DNA from 2 places in the Streptomyces sp. NBC_01537 genome. Region 1 is predicted to be linked to the other one. Evidence: riboswitches for the same ligand, from Rfam matches in the RefSeq annotation. Region 1 holds a riboswitch; the other holds the start of a gene.
What was found. Region 1 has a riboswitch for cyclic di-AMP ahead of OG607_RS19865 (M23 family metallopeptidase). Riboswitches for the same ligand answer to the same signal wherever they lie in the genome.
Positions count from the first base shown of each region.

Region 2: it holds a riboswitch for cyclic di-AMP, as region 1 does, so the genes downstream of both, OG607_RS11555 (M23 family metallopeptidase) here and OG607_RS19865 (M23 family metallopeptidase) in region 1, are expected to answer to the same signal.

Region 1 is NZ_CP109392.1:4,310,351-4,314,670, forward strand. It holds gene OG607_RS19855 (DUF6227 family protein) at 1-224, shown strand, start outside; gene OG607_RS19860 (hypothetical protein) at 347-622, shown strand; gene OG607_RS19865 (M23 family metallopeptidase) at 701-1,918, opposite strand; cyclic di-AMP (ydaO/yuaA leader) riboswitch at 1,930-2,081, opposite strand; gene OG607_RS19870 (extracellular solute-binding protein) at 2,300-3,673, opposite strand; gene OG607_RS19875 (substrate-binding domain-containing protein) at 3,670-4,320, opposite strand, start outside.
Region 2 is NZ_CP109392.1:2,488,730-2,493,049, forward strand. It holds gene OG607_RS11540 (GNAT family N-acetyltransferase) at 1-47, opposite strand, end outside; gene OG607_RS11545 (HPr family phosphocarrier protein) at 174-455, shown strand; gene OG607_RS11550 (GntR family transcriptional regulator) at 631-1,317, opposite strand; gene OG607_RS11555 (M23 family metallopeptidase) at 1,516-2,361, opposite strand; cyclic di-AMP (ydaO/yuaA leader) riboswitch at 2,376-2,528, opposite strand; gene OG607_RS11560 (M16 family metallopeptidase) at 2,738-4,126, opposite strand; gene OG607_RS11565 (M16 family metallopeptidase) at 4,123-4,320, opposite strand, start outside.

The DNA of each region.
Region 1 (4,320 bases):
ACGACATCGCGTACGTCACCGGGCGGCATCTGCGCGCCTGCGGGCGGGTGGTGGGCTGGACGCTGTACGAGCACGCGTTCCTGCTGGCGACCGGTGAGGAGGTCAGCCTGTGGGAGATCGAGCACACGATCAATCCCGAGGGGCGGCCGGTGTGCGAGGTCTACGAGGACGAGCGGGTCGCGTGCGACACGGCCGACGGGCGGCTTGAGGGGTTACAGGGCTGACGCAGGCATGGCGGGGTGCTTCCGCACGCCCGGTGGCTCCCATTGCGGGAGGGGCCGGGCTCGCGCAGATTGGTACGTAGGGGTGTAAATACGTACGTAGATGTGCGAACGGAGGCCGCCTAATGGCGATCCTGGTGGAGATCGAGTTCCCGGGTGCGACCGCTCTGCAGTACGAGGAGGTACGCAAGCTGGCCGGGGTCGGCGACGGCAAGCCGCCGGGCGCGATCTCGCATGTGGCGATAGCGGGGGACGACGGGCTGCGGATCGTGGATCTGTGGGAGACGGAGGCCGACCTGAAGGCGTTCCTGGAGGTCGTTCTGCCGCTGACCCAGCAGGTCGGGATCCAGCAGCCGGCCGAGCAGCGGAGGATCTCGCCGGTTTACAACTACGTGGTGTAGCCCTCGGCCCCCGGAGGCCCCCAAACCGAAGGCCCTGCTGTCGGGGGTGTCAGCAGGGCCTTCGGGGCTTCTCGGGGCTCAGACCTGCAGGCCCTTGGCGCGCAGCCACGGCAGCGGGTCGATGGGGTCGCCGCCGCCGGGGCGGACCTCGAGGTGGAGGTGGGGGCCGGTGGTGTTGCCGGTGGAGCCGACGCGGCCGATGGTGTCGCCGGTGGAGACCTTGCCCGAGGTGACGGTCATCGAGGAGAGGTGGCAGAACCACAGCTCGGTGCCGTCGTCGAGGGTGAGGATGATGCGGTAGCCGTACGAGCCGGCCCAGCCGGCGGAGGTGATGGTGCCGCCGTGAATGGCCTTGACGGGGGTGCCTGTGGGGGCGGCGAAGTCCTGGCCGGTGTGGGTGGACGACCACAGGGAGCTGGACTCGCCGAAGCCGGCGGTGAGGGTGTAGGACGCGACCGGCTTGACGTACTGCTTGGCCAGGACGGCGAGGCGGGCGGCCTCGGCCTTCTTCTTGGCGGCAGCGGCGGCGGCCTTGTGGGCGGCGGCCTGGGCGCGGACCTTCTCGGCGGCGACGGACTTGGCTTCCGCGACGGCGGCCGCGTTGTCGGCGGCGTACTTCTGTGCGGAGGCCTGGTCGAGGATGCGGGTGCGCAGGGCTTCGCCCGCGTCGATGCCGAGGTTGTCGGCCGGGTCGGCGGCCGGCGTCTCGTCGGCGCTCACCAGCGCTCCGATGCCGGGGACGCTCGACACGTCGGGCAGGTCCGGCAGTGAGACGGCGAGCGGGTTGTGGCCCTCCGCCGTAGCCACGCCGCTGCCGACGCCGAGGGCGGCGACCGCCGCGACACCGAAGACGGCGGACCCGCGGCGGCGGCCGAACAGGCCCGGCTTGGCGACCTTGTGGCGGCCGCGCGGAGGGGCGGTCGACTCACGGGTGGGGTTCCAGGTCTCGTACGGCGTCTCGGACGGCTCGCCCGGCTCGTACGGCGCTTGGTACGACTCGGCCTGCTCGTGGGGCTCGGGGGCCTCGTCCTTGGCGGCTGCTTCCGCGGCCAGTTCGTCGGCCATCAGCCCGGCGGCCGCGGCCGCCTCGCGCAGCTCGGCCCAGCCGGCTGACATGTTCCACTCGGCGGTGTCCCAACCGTCGACGGCGTTCTTGGTGGGTGCGGCCTGTTCGGTCGCGGGGGGCGTCCAGCCGGCCGCCATGTTCCACTCGGCGGTGTCCCATTCGACGTACTGGTGCTGCTGGTCCTGGTGCTGCTGGGCCCCGGGTATTAGGGCAGGGTTGTTCGACGCCACGCGTGCGTTGTCCTTTCCTTCCTTCTCGCCTACCGGGTTAGCTGACGGGTTCGGAGCAGGAAGGTCTCCTACGGAGGCCGCCTCGTTGCCGCGAGGCTGCCCCTGATTCACCCCAAGTGGTGGTTCCCCGGTTCCCGCGGACGGGATTCGGCAATGCCGCGCGGTGCTGTCTGTTCGACGGCGGGACGACCGCGCTGCGTTATCGAACGTTAATAGAGGCGCGGGTGAATTCCAAGCCCGTTCAGGGAGTTCACAGCAGGAATCTATGCGGATGGAACGGGTGTATGGGGGCAAAGGTTTGCGACTGCTGTGACCGGAGGGAGATGTGAGTATGCGTCAGATGTTATGGGGGGCTTACGCACGGTCACCCGCCGTGACGATTCAGCGACCGCCCAGCGCTCTGGCCAGCCGTTCCTGGAGTCGGTGCGCGGTCGCGTCGACTCCCGGGTCGTGGGTGGCGAGCATGCGATGTACCTCACGTTGGACAAGTCGGGTGAAGGTGACGTAGTGGGCGGTAGCGGGTCGAGCGCGGGCCTCGCGCAGGGCGCACCACAGGAGGGTGGTGTAGCCGGGGCGCTCCCCCTCGTGGGATGGGGAGGCGGACGGCTCGGAGCCCTTGCGGACCGGGCGGTCGTAGTACCAGGCGGCCGGGTTGGCGGGGGTGCAGGCGGAGTCCTCGACGCCGTACGCGGAGCGGCGGGCGGGCGCGAAGCCCGCCTGGAGGAGCTCGCGTTGGCTTGAGCGGCTGGTGAGGAAGCGGATCAGCTCGGCGGCGTCGTCCGGGCGGGTGCTGGTCGCCGAGACGCCCAGGCTCTGGCCGCCGAGGGCCGCCACGCCGGGGAGGCGGGCGACGCCGAAGCGGGTGAGCGGGGAGGAGGGGTCGAGGGCGGCGTCGAGGCGGTTGTACGCGTACGGCCAGCTGCGCATCAGGACGCTGGCCCCCTGGGTGAACTGGGCGAGGGAGACGGATTCGTCGGCTTCGAGGGAGGCGGGGTTGAGGTAGTTGGCGGTGGTGAGGCGGTTGAGCTCGTCCAGGCCCTTGCGGAGGTCGTCCTCGGTGCCGGTGTAGCGGCCCTCGCCGTCGACGAGGTTCACGTCGGCGGTCCAGAAGGCTTCGAGGGTGTTGACGGTGAGGCCCTCGTAGGCGGCGAGCTGGGTTGTGTACGTGTTGTGGGAGAGCGGGCGGACGGCGGCGAGCAGGTCGCCGACGGAGTGGTAGGCGGCCAGGTCGGAGGGGCGGGTGCCGGACTTGAGGAGGTCGTCGGTGCGGTAGTAGAGGAGGCCGACGTCGGTGTTGAAGGGGACGGCGTAAGTGCGGCCGTTGCGGCGGCCGGCGGCCGCCGCCTGGGGGAGGAAGTCGTCGTCGGGCAGGGCAGACGCGGGGAGCGGGCGGATGAGGCCGCTGTCGGCGAACTCGGGAATCCAGGTGACGTCGAGGTTGACGACGTCGTAGGTGGCGCTGCCGGACTGGAGGGCGCCGATGAGTTCGCTGCGCTGGTCGTCGGTGGCGTTGGGAAGCTCGACGATCCGGGCCGGGCGGGTGGGGTGGAGCCGGTTCCATTCGTCGATGAGGGTGCGGCGTACGCCGGTGCCGGCGGGGCTGCCGGGGGTGGTGAGGTCGGCGCCGCTCGCGACGAGGAGGGGGCGGGAGGTGTCGGGGGACGGCCCCGGTGGCTGGGCCGTCGTGGTGGCGCAGGCCGCCGTCAGGGCGAGCAGGGCAAGCAGGGCGGCAATGAGGGCTGACCGCGGGCTCATCTCAGCGCCTCCACCAGGGCGTCGGCCAGATCCTGCGACGTGTCGACGCACGCACCCCCGTGTGCCGTCACCGCCTTGTTGAAGGCCAGCGCGCAGCCGAAGTCCTCCAGGGACACCACGACCACCGGGACCGGCGCTCTCGGCTGCGCGGCGCGGGGGCTGTCCTCGTCGTCCGTGATGAGGACGAGGAGGGAGTAGCCGCTGGGGACGCTCTGCACGGTGGAGGCGATCGGGGCGTCGCGGCCGACCGGCTTGAGACGGCTGAGGGCGGTGTCGCGCTCCCCGGCGGAATGGGTGCCCAGCGGGAGGACGGTGCCGCCGGGGACCGCGCTGATGGCATAACGGTCCGTGCTGCCGAGGGAGTTCGCCGCCCGGGTGACGAGGGAGTCGATGGTGCCGCGGGAGTAGGCGGAGGTGGAGAGGTCGATGGCGAAGAGGATGCGGCGCGGGGCTTCGCCGGAGGCGGCGTAGGACTGGAGGAGGCCGGTGAGGCGGCGCAGCGGGACGGCGGCGCCCGTGGCCAGGGCGGGGTGGGCGTAGAAGCGGTAGGTGGCCAGAGGGGCGCCGAGGGGGGTGGACGCCGGGCGGAAGCCCTCGGCGGCGAGGTGGTGCCGGCCGGCGGGGGAGGTGAGCCAGGACAGGAGGCG
Region 2 (4,320 bases), 1.8 Mb from region 1:
GCCTCCCAGTGCACGGGATAGGGCCGCGAGGACGGCGGAATGGTCATGGGGCCAGCGTAAGGGGACGTACGGGATCAGTGCGACGATATGACGGACAGACCGGCCTGCGACCGGACCTCCGGATCGTGGAAGAATGGTCTAGACAACCCCGGAACGACCCGAAGGGCAACACCATGGCTGAGCGCCTCGTCACTGTCGGCTGGCCGGAGGGCCTGCACGCACGTCCCGCCTCGATCTTCGTCCGCTCGGTGATGGCCCTCGGCGTCGCCGTGACGATCGCCAAGCCCGGCGGGACCCCCGCCAACGCCGCGTCCATGCTGGCCGTGCTCGGCCTCGGCGCGCAGGGCGGCGAGGAGATCGTGCTGGCCTCCGAGGCGGAGGGCGCCGAGGCGGCGCTCGACCAGCTCGCGGAGCTGGTCACAAAGGGGCTCGACGAACTCCCGGAGACGGTCTGAAACCATCCGGCGGGCGCCGGAAAGACACGGCCGCGTAAATCCGTCCGGATTTACGCGGCCGTATTCGTGCAGGGCTCATCAGAATTACGCATGCGAATAGCGCTGCCACTATTCTCTACAGTTGTATACGGCACTTCTGTTAAACGAGGCAACGCGGGATGTTTACACCGTGTTTCTAGTTCCTCACGGCACCGGCGCGGCCCGTGCGGCGCAGCCGGTGGGCCCCCGCCGCCCGCTCCACGTGCCCCGCCGCCAGCTTGCGGGCCCGCTCCGCGTCACCGCGCGCCACCGCGTCCACGATCGCCCCGTGCTCCTCCCAGGACTCCACGGCGCGGCCCGGCGAGTCGACCGCGTACACCCATGCGATCTTGTGCCGCAGCTGGGTGAGCAACGCGACCAGCGTCGGACTGCCCGAGGCCTGGGCCAGCGTCTCGTGGAACCAGCTGTCCAGCGAGGGCAGATCGGACAACTGCCCCTGCAGAGAACGTTCCTGCCCGAGTCTCACCAGACCGCGCAGCACCTTGATGTGCGCCTCCGTCCGGCGCTGGGCGGCACGCGCCGCACCCAGCGGCTCCAGCAGCCCTCTGATCTCCAGCAGGTCGGCGGCCTCCTGGTCGGTGGGCTCGGCGACCGACGCCCCGGCGTGTCTGCGAGTGCGTACGAACCCCTCGGACTCCAGCGTGCGCAGCGCCTCGCGCACCGGCACCCGGGACACCCCGTACCGCTTGGCCAGCAGCTCCTCGGTCAGCCGGCCGCCCGGCGGATAGAAGCCGCTGATGATGTCGTCACGGATCGCCGTGCACACCGCCTGGGCGGAAATACGACGCCCAGCGCCGCCCGTCCCGTTCACATCCGATCCCACATCGCCGGTCCCTTCATTCCCCGTCCGGTTTAATCTCCGCGTAACGCAACCGTCGGCGTTTCTGCGGCGACTCTATTCCAGCACAACCGGGATTTCGACGGCAGCCCCAAATTCAGCGAGTATTTTTGGACACACGAAGGCCCCGGCGGGGGAACCGGGGCCTTCGCTGTGGGGGGGGGATCGTCGGACGTCAGCCGCTCAGAGCGTCACGCCGTGCTTGCGCAGGTACGCGACAGGGTCGACATCCGAGCCATAGCTCTGGGTGGTGCGCACCTCGAAGTGCAGGTGCGGCCCGGTGACATTGCCGGTCGCGCCCGACAGGCCGAGCTGCTTGCCCGCGCTCACGCTCTGGCCGGCCGAGACGCCGATCGAGGAGAGGTGGCCGTACAGCACGTACATCCCGTCCGACATGCGCAGGATGACGTTGTTTCCGTAGCTGCCGCCCCAGCCCGCCTGCACGACCGTCGCCGGTCCGATCGCGCGAACCGGCGTGCCGGTCGCCGCGACGAAGTCGGCGCCCGTGTGGTAGCCGGAGGACCACAGGCTGCTGGTGGCGTGGTACGGCGTCGACACGTAGGAGCCGACCGGCTTCATCCAGCCGCTCGCGCTGCGCGCGCCTGTCGTCAGGGTCGTACGGGCCTGCGACCGCGAGGACCGCGCCGCGGCCGCCTTCCGCTTCGCGGCGGCCACCTTCGCCGCGTGGGCGACATGGGCGGCGTGGGCCTTCGCCACGTGGGCCGTGTGCGCGGCGTGGGCGGCCTTCGCCCTGGCCTTGGCCCTGGCCTTCGCCTTCGCCTGCGCCTTGGCCTTGGCCGCCTTCAGGGCGTGGGCCACGTGCGCCTTGTGGATCGCGCGGCTCTTGTGGGCCGCCTTGTGCTGCGCGTCCGCCTGCTGTGCGATGTGCTCGGCGATCGTGCCGGTGACGGTGGCGCACTGCGCGAAGGCGGTGCGGTTCGCCTCTGCGGCCTCCGCACCGGCGGGTATGGCGAGCGTGACGGCCAGCGCGGCAGCGCAGGCCAGGGTCGTGCGAACGGTATGCGCCATGGGGTAGGCGGGATCCTTTCCTTCCTTCTCGCCTACCGGGTTAGCTGACGGGTTCGGAGCAGGAAGGTCTCCTACGGGCGCTCATCGCGCCCGATTCACCCCAGGGGGACAGATGGGTCCCCGGCTCCCCAGGCTCACGCCCTGCGGGGACTCGGCGATGGTTGCTCCGGTGCCGCGGGACGCGGCTGGTGCTGACGGGCAACGCTGGCCGACGCTAACCGCGCTTCGCACGGAGAACCAAATAAAACGGGCGAACTGTGCGGTATGCCACACGCGTGCTCTTACCGTCCCGAACGCCCTCCGGGCGGGTCCTCAAGCGCCGGACGGGCTGAAAATCAGCCCACCGGCGCTTGAGGACCTGGGGGACCCCGGCGGGTCAGGCCTGGACGACCTCGACCGGGCCCAGGCCGAGCGCGCCGACCGGCTCGGCGATGGCGGAGGCGTCGCCGACGAGGACGACCACCAGCCGGTCCAGGGGGAACGCGCTGACGGCCGCCGCCGTCGCCTCGACCGTGCCGGTGCGGGCGAGCCGGGCGTACATCTGCGCCTGGAAGTCGTCCGGAAGGAACTGCTCGACCTGGTCGGCGAGCGTGCCGGCGACCGCCGAGGCGGTCTCGTAGCGCAGCGGGGCGACGCCGACGAGGTTCTGGACGGCGACATCACGCTCGTCGTCCGTGAGGCCCTCCGCGGCGAGGGTGCGCAGGACCTGCCAGAGGTCGCCGAGAGCCGGGGCCGTCACATCGGTGGCCACCGACCCGCTGATGCCCAGCAGCGAGGCGCCGGTGCCCTCGGGCGTGGACAGCAGGACCTGGCCGAAGGCGCGTACACCGTAGGTGTAGCCCTTCTCCTCGCGCAGGACGCGGTCGAGCCGCGAGGTGAGGGTGCCGCCGAGGCAGTACGTGCCCAGCACCTGCGCCGGCCACACGGGGTCGTGGCGGTCGGAGCCGGTGCGGCCGATGAGGAGCTGGGTCTGGACGGCGCCGGGGCGGTCGACGATGACGACCCGGGCACGGTCGTCGGAGGTGATGGACGGCAGGGCGCGCCGTTCGGCGGGCTTGCCGGTCCACTCCCCCAGGGTTTCCGCCAGCAGCGCGTCCAGGTCGATGCCGGTGAGGTCCCCGACCACGACGACCGTCGAGGTGGAGGGCCGCACGTGGGCGTCGTAGAACGCCCGCACCGCCGCCGCGTCGATCCGGGCGACCGTCTCCTCGGTGCCCTGGCGGGGCCGGGAGCAGCGCAGCGTGGGCGCGAAGAGCTCCTTGGACAGGGCCATGGCGGCGCGGCGGGCCGGGTTGGCCAGCTCGTGGGGGATCTCGTCGAGGCGGTTGTTGACCAGCCGCTCGACTTCGCTGTCGGGGAAGGCGGGGGCCCGCAGGGCATCGGCGAGCAGCCCGAGGGCCTTGTCGAGGCGGGACGCGGGGACCTCCAGGGAGACCCGCACCCCCGGGTGGTCCGCGGCCGCGTCGAGCGTGGCGCCGCAGCGCTCCAGCTCGGCGGCGAACTCCTCGGCGTCGAGCTTGTCGGTGCCCTCGGACAGGGCGCGGGCCATGATGGTGGCCACGCCGTCCAGACCCTCGGGCTCGGCGTCCAGCGGGGCGGCGAGCAGCACCTCGACGGCGACGACCTTCTGGCCGGGCCGGTGGCTGCGGAGCACGGTGAGGCCGTTGGGCAGGGCTCCGCGGCCGGGGGCGGGGAAGTCCCACGGCTTGGGCTCTCCGGCCTGCGGCTGCGGGTGGAACGTCATGGTGGGTGCGACGTCGGTCACTGGTCCGCGCCTTCCTCGTCCTCGTTGTCGGAGTCGGCGCCGGCTTCGGCGCCGCCCGTCGGCTCGTACACCAGCACCGCGCGGTTGTCCGGGCGCAGCGTGGCCGCCGCGACCGCCCGGACCTCCTCGGGGGTGATCTCCAGGACCCGCTGTACGGCGTTCAGCGCCAGCTGGGGGTCGCCGAAGAGCACGGC